Linked DNA regions of Chroococcidiopsis sp. TS-821. The protein of the gene in region 1 interacts with the protein of each later gene in a pairwise test. Links are inferred from orthologs where the notes say so. Each region holds a gene or a part of one and is shown on either strand. Other genes may lie near its edges.

Region 1 (7,976 bases):
GTAATGGCTCTGGTGTTGATGTTTGTATAGACTCTTCATCAAATTTTGTCCATTCGGTATGGAAGACCCCTTCTTTATCCACTCGTTCGTAAGTATGCGCGCCGAAGTAGTCTCGCTGAGCTTGAGTGAGGTTTTGGGGTAGGCGATCGCGCCGATAACTGTCAAAGTAATCTAATGAAGCACTAAAAGCAGGAACTGCAATTCCTAATTTAGCGGCAGCGGCTACCACTTCGCGCCAAGCATGTTGCCGATCCAAAATGGTTTGCTTAAACTCTGGTGCTAGAAGTAAGTTAAGTAAATTTGGTTCTTCTTGATAAGCGTGTTGAATCTTACCTAAGAAACCAGCGCGGATAATACAACCACCCTTCCAAATGCGAGCCATCTCGCTTAGATTTAGGTTGTAGCAATATACTTTTGAGGCAGCTGCTAGCTGTGCCATACCTTGGGCATAAGAGCAGATTTTCGAGCAGTATAGCGCATCACGAATCATATCTATAAAAGCTTCGGTATCGCCTTCATACTTACCCGTAGGACCTGTAAGAACTTGCGAAGCCGCAACGCGTTCCTTTTTAAAGGAAGACATCACGCGAGCATTTACTGCAGCAGTAATTGTAGGAATAGCAATACCTAGTTCTAACGCACTCTGTACTGTCCAACGCCCTGTTCCTTTTTGTCCAGCAGCATCAAGGATTTGCTCCACGAGTGGCTGATTTGTATCGGGATCGATGTACCTAAAAATATCTGCAGTAATTTCAATAAGAAACGAATTCAGTTCTTCAGTGGTATTCCACTCGGCAAAAATCTCGTGTAGTCGATTGTGGTCGAGACCTAAAGCATTTTTGAGTAAATCATAGGCTTCAGCGATCAGTTGCATATCGCCGTACTCGATACCGTTGTGTACCATCTTGACGTAGTGTCCAGCGCCACCAGGACCAACATAGGTAACGCAAGGACCATCTTCTACCTGAGCCGCAATTTTCGTTAAAATTGGTTCTAAGTATTCGTAAGAACTTTTTGTACCGCCTGGCATCAAGCTCGGACCATTCAACGCCCCTTCTTCACCACCGCTAACACCCATACCAATAAATCTAAAACCTAGTGGTTCTAATTCGCGAGTGCGGCGTGCTGTATCTTCATACAAAGAGTTTCCACCATCGATGATGATGTCGCCTTCATCGAGTAATGGTTTAAGCTGTTCAATCACTGCATCCACAGGTGCTCCAGCTTTCACCATAATTAAAATCTTTCGAGGTCGCTCAAGTAAGCCAACGAATTCTTCAAGCGAGTACGCAGCTTTTATGTTCTTACCCTGGGCACGCGTGTGCATGAAAGCATCTGTTTTTTCTGGGGTGCGATTGTATACGGCGACCGGAAAACCGTTGCGTTCGACGTTAAGAGCTAGGTTTTCGCCCATAACGGCTAAGCCGATTACACCAAAGCTTTGCTGTGTCATAAGTGTGCTTTGTTAACTCCGCTATTGAGGTGATTTCCCTTCAGGGTAGCTCGAACTTCAAGATATCTTCTGTAAAAAAGAGATTAAAAGTGTTAAACAAGTAGAACAAAACTACAGCTAAAATACAGGTCTTCTGATGAAATCACGCAAAAGACAGATTTTTGACCTGTGTTTTTAGTCGAACAAAAGTAGATAATACATTGAGAATGCCTTGTCAGAATATTAAAAAAAGCAAAACATTTATCTGCTTAGAGGTTTAAGTTTTTATCTTCCAATAAGTAGATTTCAAGAATGATTTAGCTCATTTGCTTAAATTTGTATCTATTTGAACAATAAAAGCGCAAAATTGAAATATGTAGTCTGATGACACAGTAAGGAGTAACCCACAAATGCTGGCATACATCCTGGCGTTGGCGGTAGGTTTCTTTAGCCTCGCTATCTACATGGCAGCTTTCTTTTTTCCTGAGGTACACCGCAAGGGTGACTTTATTTGGAGCGGGGTAGGATTATTCTACGCCTTAGTTCTATGGGTGTGTTCTGGACGCATCACAGGGGGTGTACTACTCGGTCAAGTAGCTGGCGTTGCTTTATTGGGGTGGTCAGTCACCCAAACGCTCTTACTCCGACGACAGCTCACTCCACGTCTTTCGCAAACTGTAGCACCCACAGCGGAAGAAGTAAAAAGTACTGTTCAGGAGAAGGTTGCCAAGTCTTCGTTCCTATCTAAGCTGTTGCAATTCACTAAGCGTAAAGATAATAGTGCAGCTACTGCAAAAGAGCGGTTGCAACAATTGAGCCAACAAACACCAGTTCCAGAAACTGCGGTAAGCCCTACACCCACAACTAACAACAATACTGCAAACTCAGTTCAAATTATTGACAATCGTACGTCTTTACCAGAGCAAGTAGACGCTACTACGGCAACACAGCAAAATACTTCAGTAGAAGTGGTTCCAGAAGGTATTTCAGAGGAGGCTTTGCCTGAGTCTACCGCTGCGGATGAAGTTGTTCAAGCGGCTGGAGAATCAACACCAGATGTGTCTGAAGATACAAAAGATGCCTCCACTGCAGACGCAGCAGTAACTGAAACTGAAGTCGTACCTGAAGCACCCGAATTGATGCGCCCTAACCCACCTGATCCAGAATTGGTAGAAGCCGCGCTGAAAGATGCTGAGGAAAAACATCAAGAAGCTGCACCACCAGACCCAGAAACGCCTGAAAATCCATCACCGAGTTGATCGAAGTATCAGCCACTTGCTAATTGCCAAATTAAAGCGCGTTATTGAGGTTGAAGCGAAAGGGGATTGTCGTTGATAATAGTTGCAAAACGACTTGATCATCTCTCGGCATCAAACTGTGACAGAACCAGGAAGCTACAAAGATACTGTTAATCTGCCTAAAACCAATTTTGACATGCGAGCAAACGCAACAAAGCGCGAGCCAGAAATTCAAAAGTTTTGGGCAGAAAACCAAATATACGATCGCCTGTCGCAGAACAACCCTGGCGAGTTATTTGTTTTGCACGACGGTCCTCCCTACGCTAACGGTGCGTTGCATCTCGGTCACGCGCTTAACAAAATTCTCAAAGACATTATCAACCGATTTCAGTTATTGCAAGGACGTAAGGTTCGCTACGTTCCGGGTTGGGATTGTCACGGATTGCCGATTGAACTCAAAGTGTTACAAAACATGAAGGCAGCCGAGCGGCAAAACCTGACGCCTCTCGAGTTGCGGCGCAAAGCCAAAGCGTTTGCCTTGGCGACAGTTGAGGAACAAAGCAAAAGTTTCCAACGCTACGGAGTTTGGGGGGATTTTGACAATCCTTATCTAACACTAAATCCTGCATATGAGGCAGCGCAAATCGGTGTATTCGGGCAAATGGTGTTAAAAGGCTACATCTATCGCGGTCTGAAGCCTGTCCATTGGAGTCCTAGTTCAAAAACGGCACTGGCAGAAGCCGAACTAGAGTATCCTGAAGGTCACACCTCACGGAGCCTTTATGCAGCTTTTCCTGTGACGCGTCTTTCTGAAGCTGCTTCAGCATTAGGCGAATTTATGCCGCATCTCAGTGTAGCCATCTGGACAACCACGCCTTGGACAATTCCAGCTAACTTAGCGGTAGCTGTTAATCCAGAGTTAACTTATGCGGTTGTTGAAGTTGCTAACAACGAGCAACCTAAATACATAATCGTAGCCACTGACTTAGTAGAACGCTTGTCACAGATTCTCGCAAGCAATCTCACAATTAAAGCGAAAGTAAGTGGCAAGGATTTAGAACACACAATTTATCGCCATCCCCTCTTTGACCGCGAAAGTCCAGTAGTGATAGGTGGCGATTATGTAACCACCGAGTCAGGAACAGGCTTAGTCCACACCGCACCAGGTCACGGACAAGACGACTACATCGTCGGTCAGCGGTACGGTCTGCCAATTTTAGCACCCGTCGATGCTGATGGAAATTTTACCGCCGAAGCCGGACAATTTGCCGGCATGAATGTCCTCGGCGATGGCAACGCTGCCGTGATTGAGGCACTATCTGCAGCAGGGGCGTTACTCAAAGAAGAACCGTACGTTCACAAATACCCCTACGATTGGCGGACAAAAAAACCAACAATCTTCCGCGCCACTGAACAATGGTTCGCCTCCGTAGACGGATTTCGCGATGCCGCACTCAAGGCGATCGCTGAGGTAAAGTGGATTCCGGCGATTGGTGAAAACCGAATTACTGCGATGGTATCGGAGCGTTCTGATTGGTGCATTTCGCGACAACGCAGTTGGGGCGTCCCAATTCCTGTATTCTACGACGAAGAAACTGGCGAAGCACTACTCAACGCAGAAACGATCGCGCACGTGCAAGCCATCGTCGCCGAAAAGGGTACGGACGCCTGGTGGGAATTATCAACCGAAGAACTCTTACCAGAAAGCTACCGCAACAATGGTCGGTCGTACCGCAAAGGGACAGATACGATGGACGTGTGGTTCGATTCAGGTTCCTCGTGGGCAGCAGTATTGCAACAGCGTCCAGAGTTGCGCTACCCAGCAGATATGTATTTAGAAGGCTCAGATCAACATCGCGGTTGGTTTCAGTCGAGTTTACTCACCAGCGTCGCTGTCAATGGTTGTGCGCCATACAAAACCGTCTTAACGCACGGTTTTACCGTCGACGAGCAAGGTCGCAAAATGAGCAAATCGCTCGGCAATGGCATCGAACCAGAAGTCGTAATTAACGGCGGGAAAAATCAAAAAGAAGAACCTGCCTACGGCGCTGACGTGCTGCGGCTGTGGGTATCATCCGTTGATTACACCGCCGACGCGCCGCTGAGTAAAAATATCCTCAAGCAATTGTCCGAGGCGTATCGCAAGATTCGCAACACAGCAAGGTTCTTATTGGGTAATCTACATGATTTTGACCCGATTAAGCATTCTGTAGCTTACGAACAATTGCCCGAACTCGACCGCTACATGCTCCACAGGATAACAGAAGTCTTTCAAGAGATCGGCGAGGCGTTTGAAAATTACCAATTTTTCCGCTTCTTCCAAACAGTGCAGAATTTCTGCGTGGTGGATTTGTCAAACTTCTACTTAGATATTGCCAAAGACCGACTCTACATTAGCGCGCCCGATGCTTGGCGGCGGCGCAGCTGTCAAACCGTGTTGCACGTCGCGCTGGAAAACTTAGCAAAAGCGATCGCGCCAGTACTGTGTCACATGGCAGAAGATATTTGGCAGCACCTTCCCTATCCGACGCCGTACAAATCCGTCTTTGAAGCCGGTTGGGTGAAGTTAGAAAAACAGTGGTACCAACCACAACTCGCAGATTCCTGGCAAAAACTGCGACAACTGCGCGCCGAGGTGAATAAAGTCCTCGAACAAGCACGCGTCGAGAAAACGATCGGCTCTTCCCTCGAAGCCAAGGTGTTGCTGTACGTTCCTAATGCTGCTTTCAAGGCGCAGTTACAAACATTAAACCCCGGTACGGCGCAAAGCTTAGCGACGGCTCCACAGCCCATAACAGAAACAACAGCACTGGTAACGCAACCGTCCAAAACTTGGCAACAGTACTTAGCAGAACTTGTGCAGCCCTTTAAGCGATCGCCAGCATACTTACGCGACGTGTTAAAGGTATACCGCGAACTTTGGATAATCGCTGTTGTGCTAGCGGCGTTTCCTTTAGTTGTATTACCGCTTGGTTTGTTAAAAGCCGTACTCGTCGGTGTTAATGAGATTCCGCTGCTACCGCGCGTTTTCCAGCTCATCGGCATTTATGCAACGCTGCGCTACTTACTAGTAGCATTTATGCGTATTGCGTTATCGCAAAAATCAAAAGCGCCAACGACTCTAACAGAATCGCTTTCTCAAACGATATCAGTCCCTGAAGAACAGGCGACAACTCCATCGACACGTCAATCTAACGGTGTAGACGAGCTGCGCTATTTGTTCATTGCTTCGCAGGTAGAACTTGTCGATTCGCCAGCAGCAGTACAACAAGCAAAGTACAACTTACAAACCGACGAACTCGCTATTGGCGTAGTTAACGCCGATGGCAAGAAGTGCGATCGCTGTTGGAATTACTCAGTGCATGTCGGCGACTCTGTGGAACATCCGTTGATTTGCGAGCGCTGCGTTTCGGCGTTAGCAGGCAACTTTTAAAAGGTAACAGGTAATTGGTAACTGGTAAATATCTTTTTTCTCATTACCGATTACCCATTACCGATACCGATTGCGTTTGCTGTTGCTCGCTACCAGCAACTTGCAATTTCTGTAAAAACTCTTGCGTTATTTGAGTAAATGCTTTAGCCCCTGCTGATTGTGGATTTGTCATCACAACGGGCATAAAACTATCAACGGCTTTAGCAACATTGACATCAGTAGGTATTTGTGTCTTAAAAATTTGTGTTGCCTCAAAATCCTCGTTAATTCGTTGCATTACTTGTTTGTAGTATCTACCTGTAATTAAATTACCTGACATTGTAAAGACAATACCCAATAATTGAATATTTAGATTTACCTCGGATGCATGACTTTCTTTAAGTTGAGCAATGCGTCTTTCTAGTAACTGAATACCCACTATTGACAAAGGCTCAGATTTGGCAGGTAGGATATAGAAGTTACTTGCCGCAAGCGCACTGCGCGTCATCAAATTGTAACCAGGAGCGCAGTCAAGAATAATAAAATCATAATTTTCGAGAACAGGCTCTAAAATCTGTTTAACTAATCTTCTTTCAAAGCGGTTCCATACAGTTGCAAAATCAAGTCTATCGACCTCAAATGCTTCTTCATGCAGCATTTCAGAAACAACAAATTCATCGTAGAGCTCGATATCACCAGGTAATAAATCGAGATTAGGAAGCTTGCACGCATTGTAGTGAATTGCTTCTTTCACGCTAATCTTAGAGCGTGTTTCTGGTTGAATAGCTTGATTAATTAGATATTTCAAAGTTCGCTTTGTTTTGCGATACTTAGCGAAATCTGTCGGGGACATCATACTCAAGGTAGCACTAATTTGAGTATCTAAATCGAAAACAAGAACTTTTTTACCATGATCTTTGGCGAGTGAAGTCGCTAAATTGACACTTAGTGTCGTTTTTCCTACACCACCTTTCATGTTTGCTGTTGCAATGATATAAGCCATTAGTGAAATCCTGGAATGAAGTTAGTTCTTAATGACATCGATTTTGCGATTTAGCTGTCTTAAGGCAGACAGACATAAAAGTAGAATTAATGCTAAATTTACTCGGTTGATGCTGTTAAATTATATTCAGGAATGATTGTTTTATGGCACATATTCTGCATATTGATTCTAGTCCTCGTGGCGAACGCTCTTTTTCGCGTAAACTTTCTTATGAGTTTGTGACAGCTTGGAAAAATGCCCATCCAGAGGATACACTGACTTATCGCGACTTGGGGAAAAACCCAGTACCTCATGTTGATGAAGGATGGATCGCGGCTGCATTTACACCCCCAGAAGCGCGTACCCCCGAACTTAACGAAGCAATTAAGCTTTCAGATGAACTAGTAGATGAATTTCTCGCAGCCGATCGCTACGTGTTCGGTATCCCAATGTACAACTTTAGCGTACCTTCAACCTTTAAAGCCTATATTGACCAAATTGTTCGCGTCAATCGTACTTTTACGGTTACCGATCAAGGATACGCAGGTTTGGTTCACGGAAAAAAAATGCTGATTGTGGCTGCTAGCGGTGGTAGCTACAGATCGGGAACTCCCGCAGAACAGTATGATTACCTCAAGCCTTTCTTACAGGCTGTGTTTGGCTTAGTTGGTATTACCGACATTACGTTTGTGCAAGCCGATAATCTCAGCAGCGGTGATGACGCACGCCAGGCATCTTTAGACGAAGCTCGTACAATGATTGAAGAGTTAGTCGCTAATTGGTGATGACCAGGGCGATCGCACCAAGTAAGTTAAGTAAGGATAGTGTGCGATCGCGCTTGCTTATCCCAGTTGAATCGTTTTGGCAAATAAGCTTTGTAAGCGATGTAGTTGCGCGCCATTTTGGTAGAGT
Region 2 (7,085 bases), on another replicon or contig:
TTTATAGCCACGCTACAAATTAACTCTTTTAATCACAACAAGAACGGTAAAATCTGGTATGATTCACGACTCTATGTAGGGGCGGGTCTAGTAAATCTATCAGCGACTTGTAGCCATTTTGGTAGATACCCCTAGGTCGCTTCACAGATCAAAACCGTATGGTGCCACACTATAAATCTTGTAGATTTGTTGCATCTACCATAAGTAGGGACAATCATCGCCTAAACGAATGATGAACTATCTTGGTGGTTGATGTTCTTGAAGAAAAGCTTCAACTCTTTGGCGTGTAGGTAATGAAGATTGTGCGCCCGATTTAGTCGCTGAAAGTGCCCCAGTTGCCGCACCCCATGTGACGGCTTCGCGTAGCGAATATCCTTGAGATAAGGCAGCGGCTAGCCCACCGTTAAAGGCATCTCCTGCGGCAACGGTATCTACGGCTTTTACAGAAAAAGCAGGAATAAAAAAGCTATCATCCACAGTTGCACAAAAAACGCCCTTAGCACCTAGTTTGATAATTGCTGTCTTAATACCACGTTGTTGCAGTAATAATGCAGCTTTTTCAGCACTTTCAGGAGTGTTGACGGCAAAATGAACTAATTGTTCTGCTTCTACTGCATTCGGCGTGATGATATCGACTAGCGAATATAGTTCTGATGGTAACTCAGTAGGTGCTGGTGCAGGGTCTAGAATAACTTTCACGCCTGCTTGTTGGGCGGCTTGTGCAGCTTTTTGTACAGCAGAAAGCGGAATTTCTAGCTGTAACAGTAGGATGGATGCTGTTGGTAGCAGTGGGGTTAGACGTTCGACATCTTCTTCACCTACATTTCCATTTGCACCAGAAATCACAACAATATGATTTTCGGCGTTGTCGTCTACAGCAATAATCGCAACTCCTGAAGTTGTTGACAGATCGATATAGACATTGTCAGTTTGGACGCGATCGCTTTGCAAATTTTGTAGTAATTCCTGCCCAAATTGATCGTTCCCTACACGTCCTACAATTGCCGTAGGAACTTCTAACCGCGCCGCTGCTACTGCTTGATTTGCACCTTTTCCGCCAGGTACAGTTGTAAAACTATGTCCTTGTAAAGTTTCGCCAGGAATAGGTAAGTGCGGAACTTTGGCAACCAAGTCCATATTGATACTACCGAAGACAAGGACACGGGAATTCATAAGTTGTTAATTGTAAGTTGTGCATACTTGTACTGTTTCACTTTGAGGTTGCTATAAGTAATTATTTGTAGTTCTTTGATGAAATAGTATTAGTTGCTGCTGCTTTATTTAGTACATAGCGCAATTCAAGAACAAATGACTTTAAATTTACATAAAAATAATGCTGTTGCGATCGGAATCGATCTTGGAACCAGCGGGGTGCGGGTTGTTGCAGTTAATCTTCAAGGTGCGATCGCCGCCCAAGCAACGCGTAACTATCCGTTACTCACGCCGTATCCTGGATGGACAGAACAAAACCCTAATGATTGGATTGAGGCTAGTTTTCAAGCTTTGACTGAGGTAGTTCAGCAATTAGAACATTCCCAGATTGTGGGTTTAGGTCTATCGGGACAAATGCATGGGATGGTTCCGCTTGATGCAGCAGGAGATGTCATTCGACCAGCAATTTTGTGGAACGATCAGCGTACTGGTAAAGCGGTGACGACGATTGAAACGATTGTTCCTCGCCAAGAATTGATTCAACGTACTGGTAACCCAGCAATTACAGGCTTTCAATTACCAAAAGTTGTGTGGTTGCGTGACTCAGAACCGCAGGCGTTTAGTCGGATGCGTCATGTAGTGTTACCGAAAGATTATTTGGGATACGTGTTGACGGGGGAACTTGCGACAGAACCTTCGGATGCTTCGGGTGTGGGGTGTTTAAATTTAGGCGATCGCACTTGGGATTTGGATATTCTCACGGCACTTGATATTAAGGCAAATCTGTTTCCCCAAGTTATGGCATCGACTGCAATTATTGGCAAATTAAAACCGGAAGTTGCCAGGATCACAGGTTTACCCGCAGGTTTACCAATTATTGCAGGTGGGGGTGACAACGCAGCGGCGGCGATTGGCTTAGGAATCTCTAGTACAAATTGCGATCGCGGTAGTCTCAGTCTTGGCACTTCGGGAGTGATTTTTGTCCCTTTGGCACAACCTATTCCGGAACCAGAAGGACGAATTCATCTATTTTGTCACGCTGATGGTGGCTATCATTTGTTGGGTGTCACATTGGCGGCGAGTGGATCTCTGCGTTGGTATCGCGATACTTTTTTTCCAAACTCTAGCTATGATGAGTTGACAAAGTGGGCAAGTAATGCCGATCCTGGATCGGGTGGCGTGATATTTTTACCGCATTTGGCAGGCGAACGCAGTCCTTTTCTTGATTCTGAGGCGCGTGGTGCGTGGCTGAATTTGTCTTTAGCGCATAGTAAAGCAGAAATGACGCGGGCGGTTCTCGAAGGCGTTGCGTATAGTTTGCGTGCAGCGTTTGATGTGATGCAGGAGATTACCCCAATTCGCGAACTTGTTGCTACGGGTGGTGGTTCGCGATCGCCACTTTGGTTACAAATTATTACGGACGTGCTTGGTATCAATCTTGCAAAGCCGATACTAGCTGAAGGTGCAGCATACGGTGCAGCGTTACTTGCATTAGTTGGTTGCGATGTTTATCCCGATCTAGAAGCCTTGTTTCAGATTTTGCCTGCAATTGAAGAATACACTCAACCAGCTTCGCATTCAGCTTATGCTGAAGGATTTCATCGCTTTAGTGCTATTTACGCTGCGCTCAAAGGTGTTAGCTAATAAGCAAATCTAACCATTTTATTGCTATCTACTCACTACCTTTACTTACTATTTGAATTGTTGGCGATCGTTTTAATTGAGTACAAGTAAAACTATTCTTGCTTAAAGTTTTATTTGTGTTGCTATTTATTAATATTAAGTCGCACTATTGTTGAGATATATTAAGGGATTATTTTACTAATTTTTGTGCTAAATTTATTAGTCCCTAGGATATAAGCTGACAGATGGATGTAAAGTAGAAGCCTTGGGGATCATAATTTACAGATGGAGAGTCAATAAGATAAAAGCCTGCAAAAAGAATAAAACGAGCAAACTACATACATTTTTTCATAACTTTTTATCTGTTTTAGTCATAAAAATTAATCTTTGCAGAAGTAGCATCATTGCCTTAAGCTACGTTGCACTTTGATAGAACAGCGGGGCTTGAAGAAGAAACAAAATACAAAAACTAAAGCAGAATTAAAAGCATAAAAAATGTAAACAAGTAAAGCTTGTAACGCTGACAAGATAAATTGCTATGCAATTGTTTTTTGGCAATTTGATTCAGTGATAGCAGGTCAATGATTCTGACTCGTCCATACATGATTTGGTGGAGACAGAAGTGAAAAAAGTAGCGATCGCATTTGGTCTTTTAGGTTTAGTCAGTAGTGCGCTTGTCGGTTGTAACCAGCAAGCGAATCAGGGAGGCACTCAGACGAGTGGTCAAGGTGGTACGCTTAGCTCGGTAGGCGTAACAGTAGGCGATTTAGGTAATCCCTTCTTTGTCCAAATTGGTCGCGGTGCGGAAGCCGAAGCGCAAAAAATTGGCGGGGGAAATGTCAGGACAACAGTTGTGTCAAGTGGGTACGACTTGAACCAACAACTCAACCAAATGGAAAACTTTGTCGCCTCTGGTACTGACTTAATATTACTCAACGCTGCGGATAGTAAAGGCATTGCCCCAGCAGTTATAAACGCGAAACGGGCAGGAATTCCAGTAGTTGCTGTTGATGTAGACGCAGAAGGTGGAGTTGATGCGACAGTGACGTCAAACAACGTACAAGCTGGTGAAGTTAGTTGTCAGTATATTGCAGACCGCTTGAATGGTCAGGGTAATGTTGTTATTATCAATGGACCACCTGTTACCGCTGTAATTGACCGCGTACGGGGTTGCGAGCAAGTTTTTGCGAAATATCCAGGTATCAACGTGCTTTCGCGCGATCAAAACGCTGAAGGTAGCCGCGATGGTGGATTGCGCGTCATGAGCGACTTACTCACTTCCTTCCCCAGAATTGATGCTGTGTTCGCAATTAACGACCCAACAGGCATTGGTGCTGAACTTGCAGCCATACAGGCAAAACGCAATGAATTTTTCATTGTTGGTGTTGATGGCGCGCCTGAAGCAAAACAAGCAATTGAACGCGAAGGCAGCTTATTTGTTGCTACAGCAGCACAAGATCCTTTTACCATGGCAGCACGGGCAGTGCAAATTGGTAACGATATTCGTCAAGGCAATCCACCCGCAGAGACAACGGTTTTGATTCCAGTATCATTAATTACCCGCGATAACGTCGCTGAGTACCAAGGTTGGACAACAAACTAGCAGAGGTTAGGAGTTAGAGGACAGTATTAAAAGTTACATCAATTAATGCTGTCTTACTCCTGCGGTCTTGAGTAATTCCAAATCTCACATCTCAAAATCCAAAATGGTAGTAGCAACGAAGACACCAATATTAGAAATGCAGGGAATTGGCAAGGAGTTTCACGGCGTACCTGCATTGCAGAATGTAGATTTGCAGATTTTTCCTGGAGAAATTCATGCTTTGATGGGTGAGAATGGCGCCGGAAAAAGTACGCTGATGAAAATTCTAGCTGGGGCGTATGCTGCGGATTCAGGTGAAATTCGGATTGACGGTCAACCAGTACGAATTCACAATCCTAGTGACGCGCGGCGAGTCGGAATTGCAATTATTTACCAGGAATTAAACTTAGCACCAAATTTGAGTGTTGCTGAGAATATTTTTATGGGAAGTGAAATTACCAAAGGCGGTGCATTTCTCGACCAAGAACAAATGCAGCAAGAAGCTGCTAGGGTTTTAGAAACTTTAGGCGCAAGTTTTGGACCTAGTACGCTAGTTTCGAGTCTTTCTATTGCCGAACAGCAACAAGTTGAAATCGCGCGTGCCTTAAAAGATCAAAGCCGCATTCTGATTATGGACGAACCAACGGCGGCACTTTCGGATCGCGAGACAGAACGATTGTTTCAGATTGTACGGCGCTTGCGCGATGATGGCATTGCGATTATTTATATTAGCCACCGCATGGATGAGATTTATGCGTTAGCAGATCGCATTAGCGTGCTGCGCGACGGAGAATACATTGGCAGTTTGCTGCACAGCGAAATCTCTGCGGAAAAGTTGATTCAAATGATGGTGGGCAGACCACTACAAGATTTGTATCAACGTCAGCCATCGCCGCGCGGGCGTGTTGTTTTGGAAGTGACAAATTTAAGCGACGGGCGCAAGGTGCAACCAGCAAGTTTGCAACTGCATGCAGGCGAAATTGTGGGTTTGTCAGGGTTAGTGGGTGCTGGCAGAACAGAGTTAGCACGGTTGATTTTTGGGGCTGATGCGAGTGTGAGTGGGGAAGTTGTTTTAGAAGGACGCAAACTAAAGATTTCTAGCCCAGCTGATGCGATTCGCGCGGGGATTGGTTATGTCCCAGAAGATCGCAAAGACCAAGGTTTGTTTCTAGAGATGAGTTCGCGTAAGAATATCACGATGAATGTCTTCGGGCGCGAATCAAAAGCTGGCGTCGTTAATTGGAAAGCTATCGGTGATATTGCCGCAAAAGCAGTCGATAATCTGCGGATTCGCCTTGCTAGCTTATCGATTAGGGCGATGGACCTTTCTGGCGGTAATCAACAAAAGTTACTCTTGGCGCGGTGGTTAGCAATTAATCCCAAGGTGTTATTACTTGACGAACCAACACGCGGGGTAGATATTGGCGCAAAGAACGAGATTTATCACATTATTGCCGCACTAGCAGCGCAGGGAGTTGCAGTTTTGATGATCTCAAGCGAATTACCCGAAATTATTGGCATGAGCGATCGCGTATTGGTGATGCGCGAAGGTGTTTTAGTCGGCGAACTGGATAACTCTCCTGGTCAAGAAATTACGCAAGAAAACATTATGACGCATGCAACAGGCGCAGCAGAGGTAGCACGATGAAGCAAATGCAACTTAAACCAGCAAGAAGTAGAAGCAATCGCGATCGCACTCGCAAACGCAATCGAGTCGGTAATTTAATTCAAGTTGCTGGTATTCTGCCGATTCTTATTATTATTTGTATTTTATTCGCGTTTCTTACCCCTAACTTTCTCACATTAGGTAATTTAATCAACGTTGTTCGTCAAGCATCGATTAATATCGTGCTAGCAACAGGAATGACGTTTGTCATTTTAACGGGTGGAATTGACCTATCAGTGGGTGCCATCTTAGCTGTCTGTGCGGTTGTCTCTGTTGTTATTTCACTTCTTCCAGGGTTTAGCGTACTTGCTGTACCAGCAGCCTTAGCTGTAGGGTTACTTTTAGGTATACTCAATGGTGCGCTGATTGCGTATTTAGATCTGCCGCCGTTTATCGTAACGCTGGGTGGATTGACTGGATTGCGCGGTGTGGCGTATTTATTAGCAAACGGCACAACAGTTATTAATCCTAATTTAAATTTTGCTTGGATTGGCAATGATTACATCGGACCAATTCCTTGGTTAGTGATTATTGCATTATTAACTGTCTTAGTCAGTTGGTTTATTTTGCGTCGCACTGTTCTTGGGGTGCAAATTTATGCGGTAGGTGGTAACGCCCGTGCTGCGCGATTGACGGGTATTAAAGTGAGTTATGTTCTGTTATTTGTCTACGGCGTCAGTGGTTTGCTTTCCGGTTTGGCTGGCGTTATGAGTGCGAGTCGTCTTTACAGTGCAACCGGAATCTTAGGTACAGGTTACGAACTTGATGCGATCGCCGCCGTTATTCTTGGAGGAACGAGTTTTGCCGGTGGCGTTGGGACAATTATCGGTACTTTAATCGGTGCTTTGATTATTGCTACGCTGAATAATGGCTTGACGCTGTTGAATATTTCATTCTTCTGGCAATTAGTCGTGAAAGGTTTAGTAATCATAACCGCCGTCATCATCGACCGCTTGCGGACGCGTTCTCGAAGTCGCTAGAAACATGCTACTTGGCATCGATCTCGGTACTAGTTCGGTGAAAGCATTACTGCTAGACACTAATGGCACTGTCGTTAGGGAA

Evidence for each region.
Region 2: the proteins of ileS (region 1) and B1A85_RS06850 interact in binary tests that used the Escherichia coli proteins (3 or more experiments, as listed by UniProt). The link is inferred for Chroococcidiopsis sp. TS-821 from one-to-one orthologs.

Annotation. Positions count from the first base shown.
Region 1 is NZ_MVDI01000011.1:12,743-20,718, forward strand. Bases 2,473-6,303 are described here. They hold ileS (isoleucine--tRNA ligase), read left to right. Parts: upstream 2,473-2,809; coding sequence 2,810-6,103; downstream 6,104-6,303. Other genes in these bases: B1A85_RS20025 (Ycf66 family protein), read left to right, coding at 2,473-2,691; B1A85_RS20035 (ParA family protein), read right to left, coding at 6,147-6,303. Also shown: gndA (NADP-dependent phosphogluconate dehydrogenase), read right to left, coding at 1-1,453; more of B1A85_RS20025, read left to right, coding at 1,843-2,472; more of B1A85_RS20035, read right to left, coding at 6,304-7,085; B1A85_RS20040 (FMN-dependent NADH-azoreductase), read left to right, coding at 7,229-7,849; B1A85_RS20045 (DNA translocase FtsK), read right to left, coding at 7,907-7,976. UniProt on the Escherichia coli protein: Catalyzes the attachment of isoleucine to tRNA(Ile). As IleRS can inadvertently accommodate and process structurally similar amino acids such as valine, to avoid such errors it has two additional distinct tRNA(Ile)-dependent editing activities.
Region 2 is NZ_MVDI01000001.1:1,512,632-1,519,716, forward strand. What follows is about bases 2,448-5,387. They hold B1A85_RS06850 (ABC transporter substrate-binding protein), read left to right. Parts: upstream 2,448-3,397; coding sequence 3,398-4,378; downstream 4,379-5,387. Other genes in these bases: xylB (xylulokinase), read left to right, coding at 2,448-2,796; B1A85_RS06855 (sugar ABC transporter ATP-binding protein), read left to right, coding at 4,482-5,387. In the rest of the region: rbsK (ribokinase), read right to left, coding at 238-1,173; more of xylB, read left to right, coding at 1,309-2,447; more of B1A85_RS06855, read left to right, coding at 5,388-6,005; B1A85_RS06860 (ribose ABC transporter permease), read left to right, coding at 6,002-7,003; xylB (xylulokinase), read left to right, coding at 7,008-7,085. UniProt on the Escherichia coli protein: Part of the ABC transporter complex RbsABC involved in ribose import. Binds ribose. Also serves as the primary chemoreceptor for chemotaxis.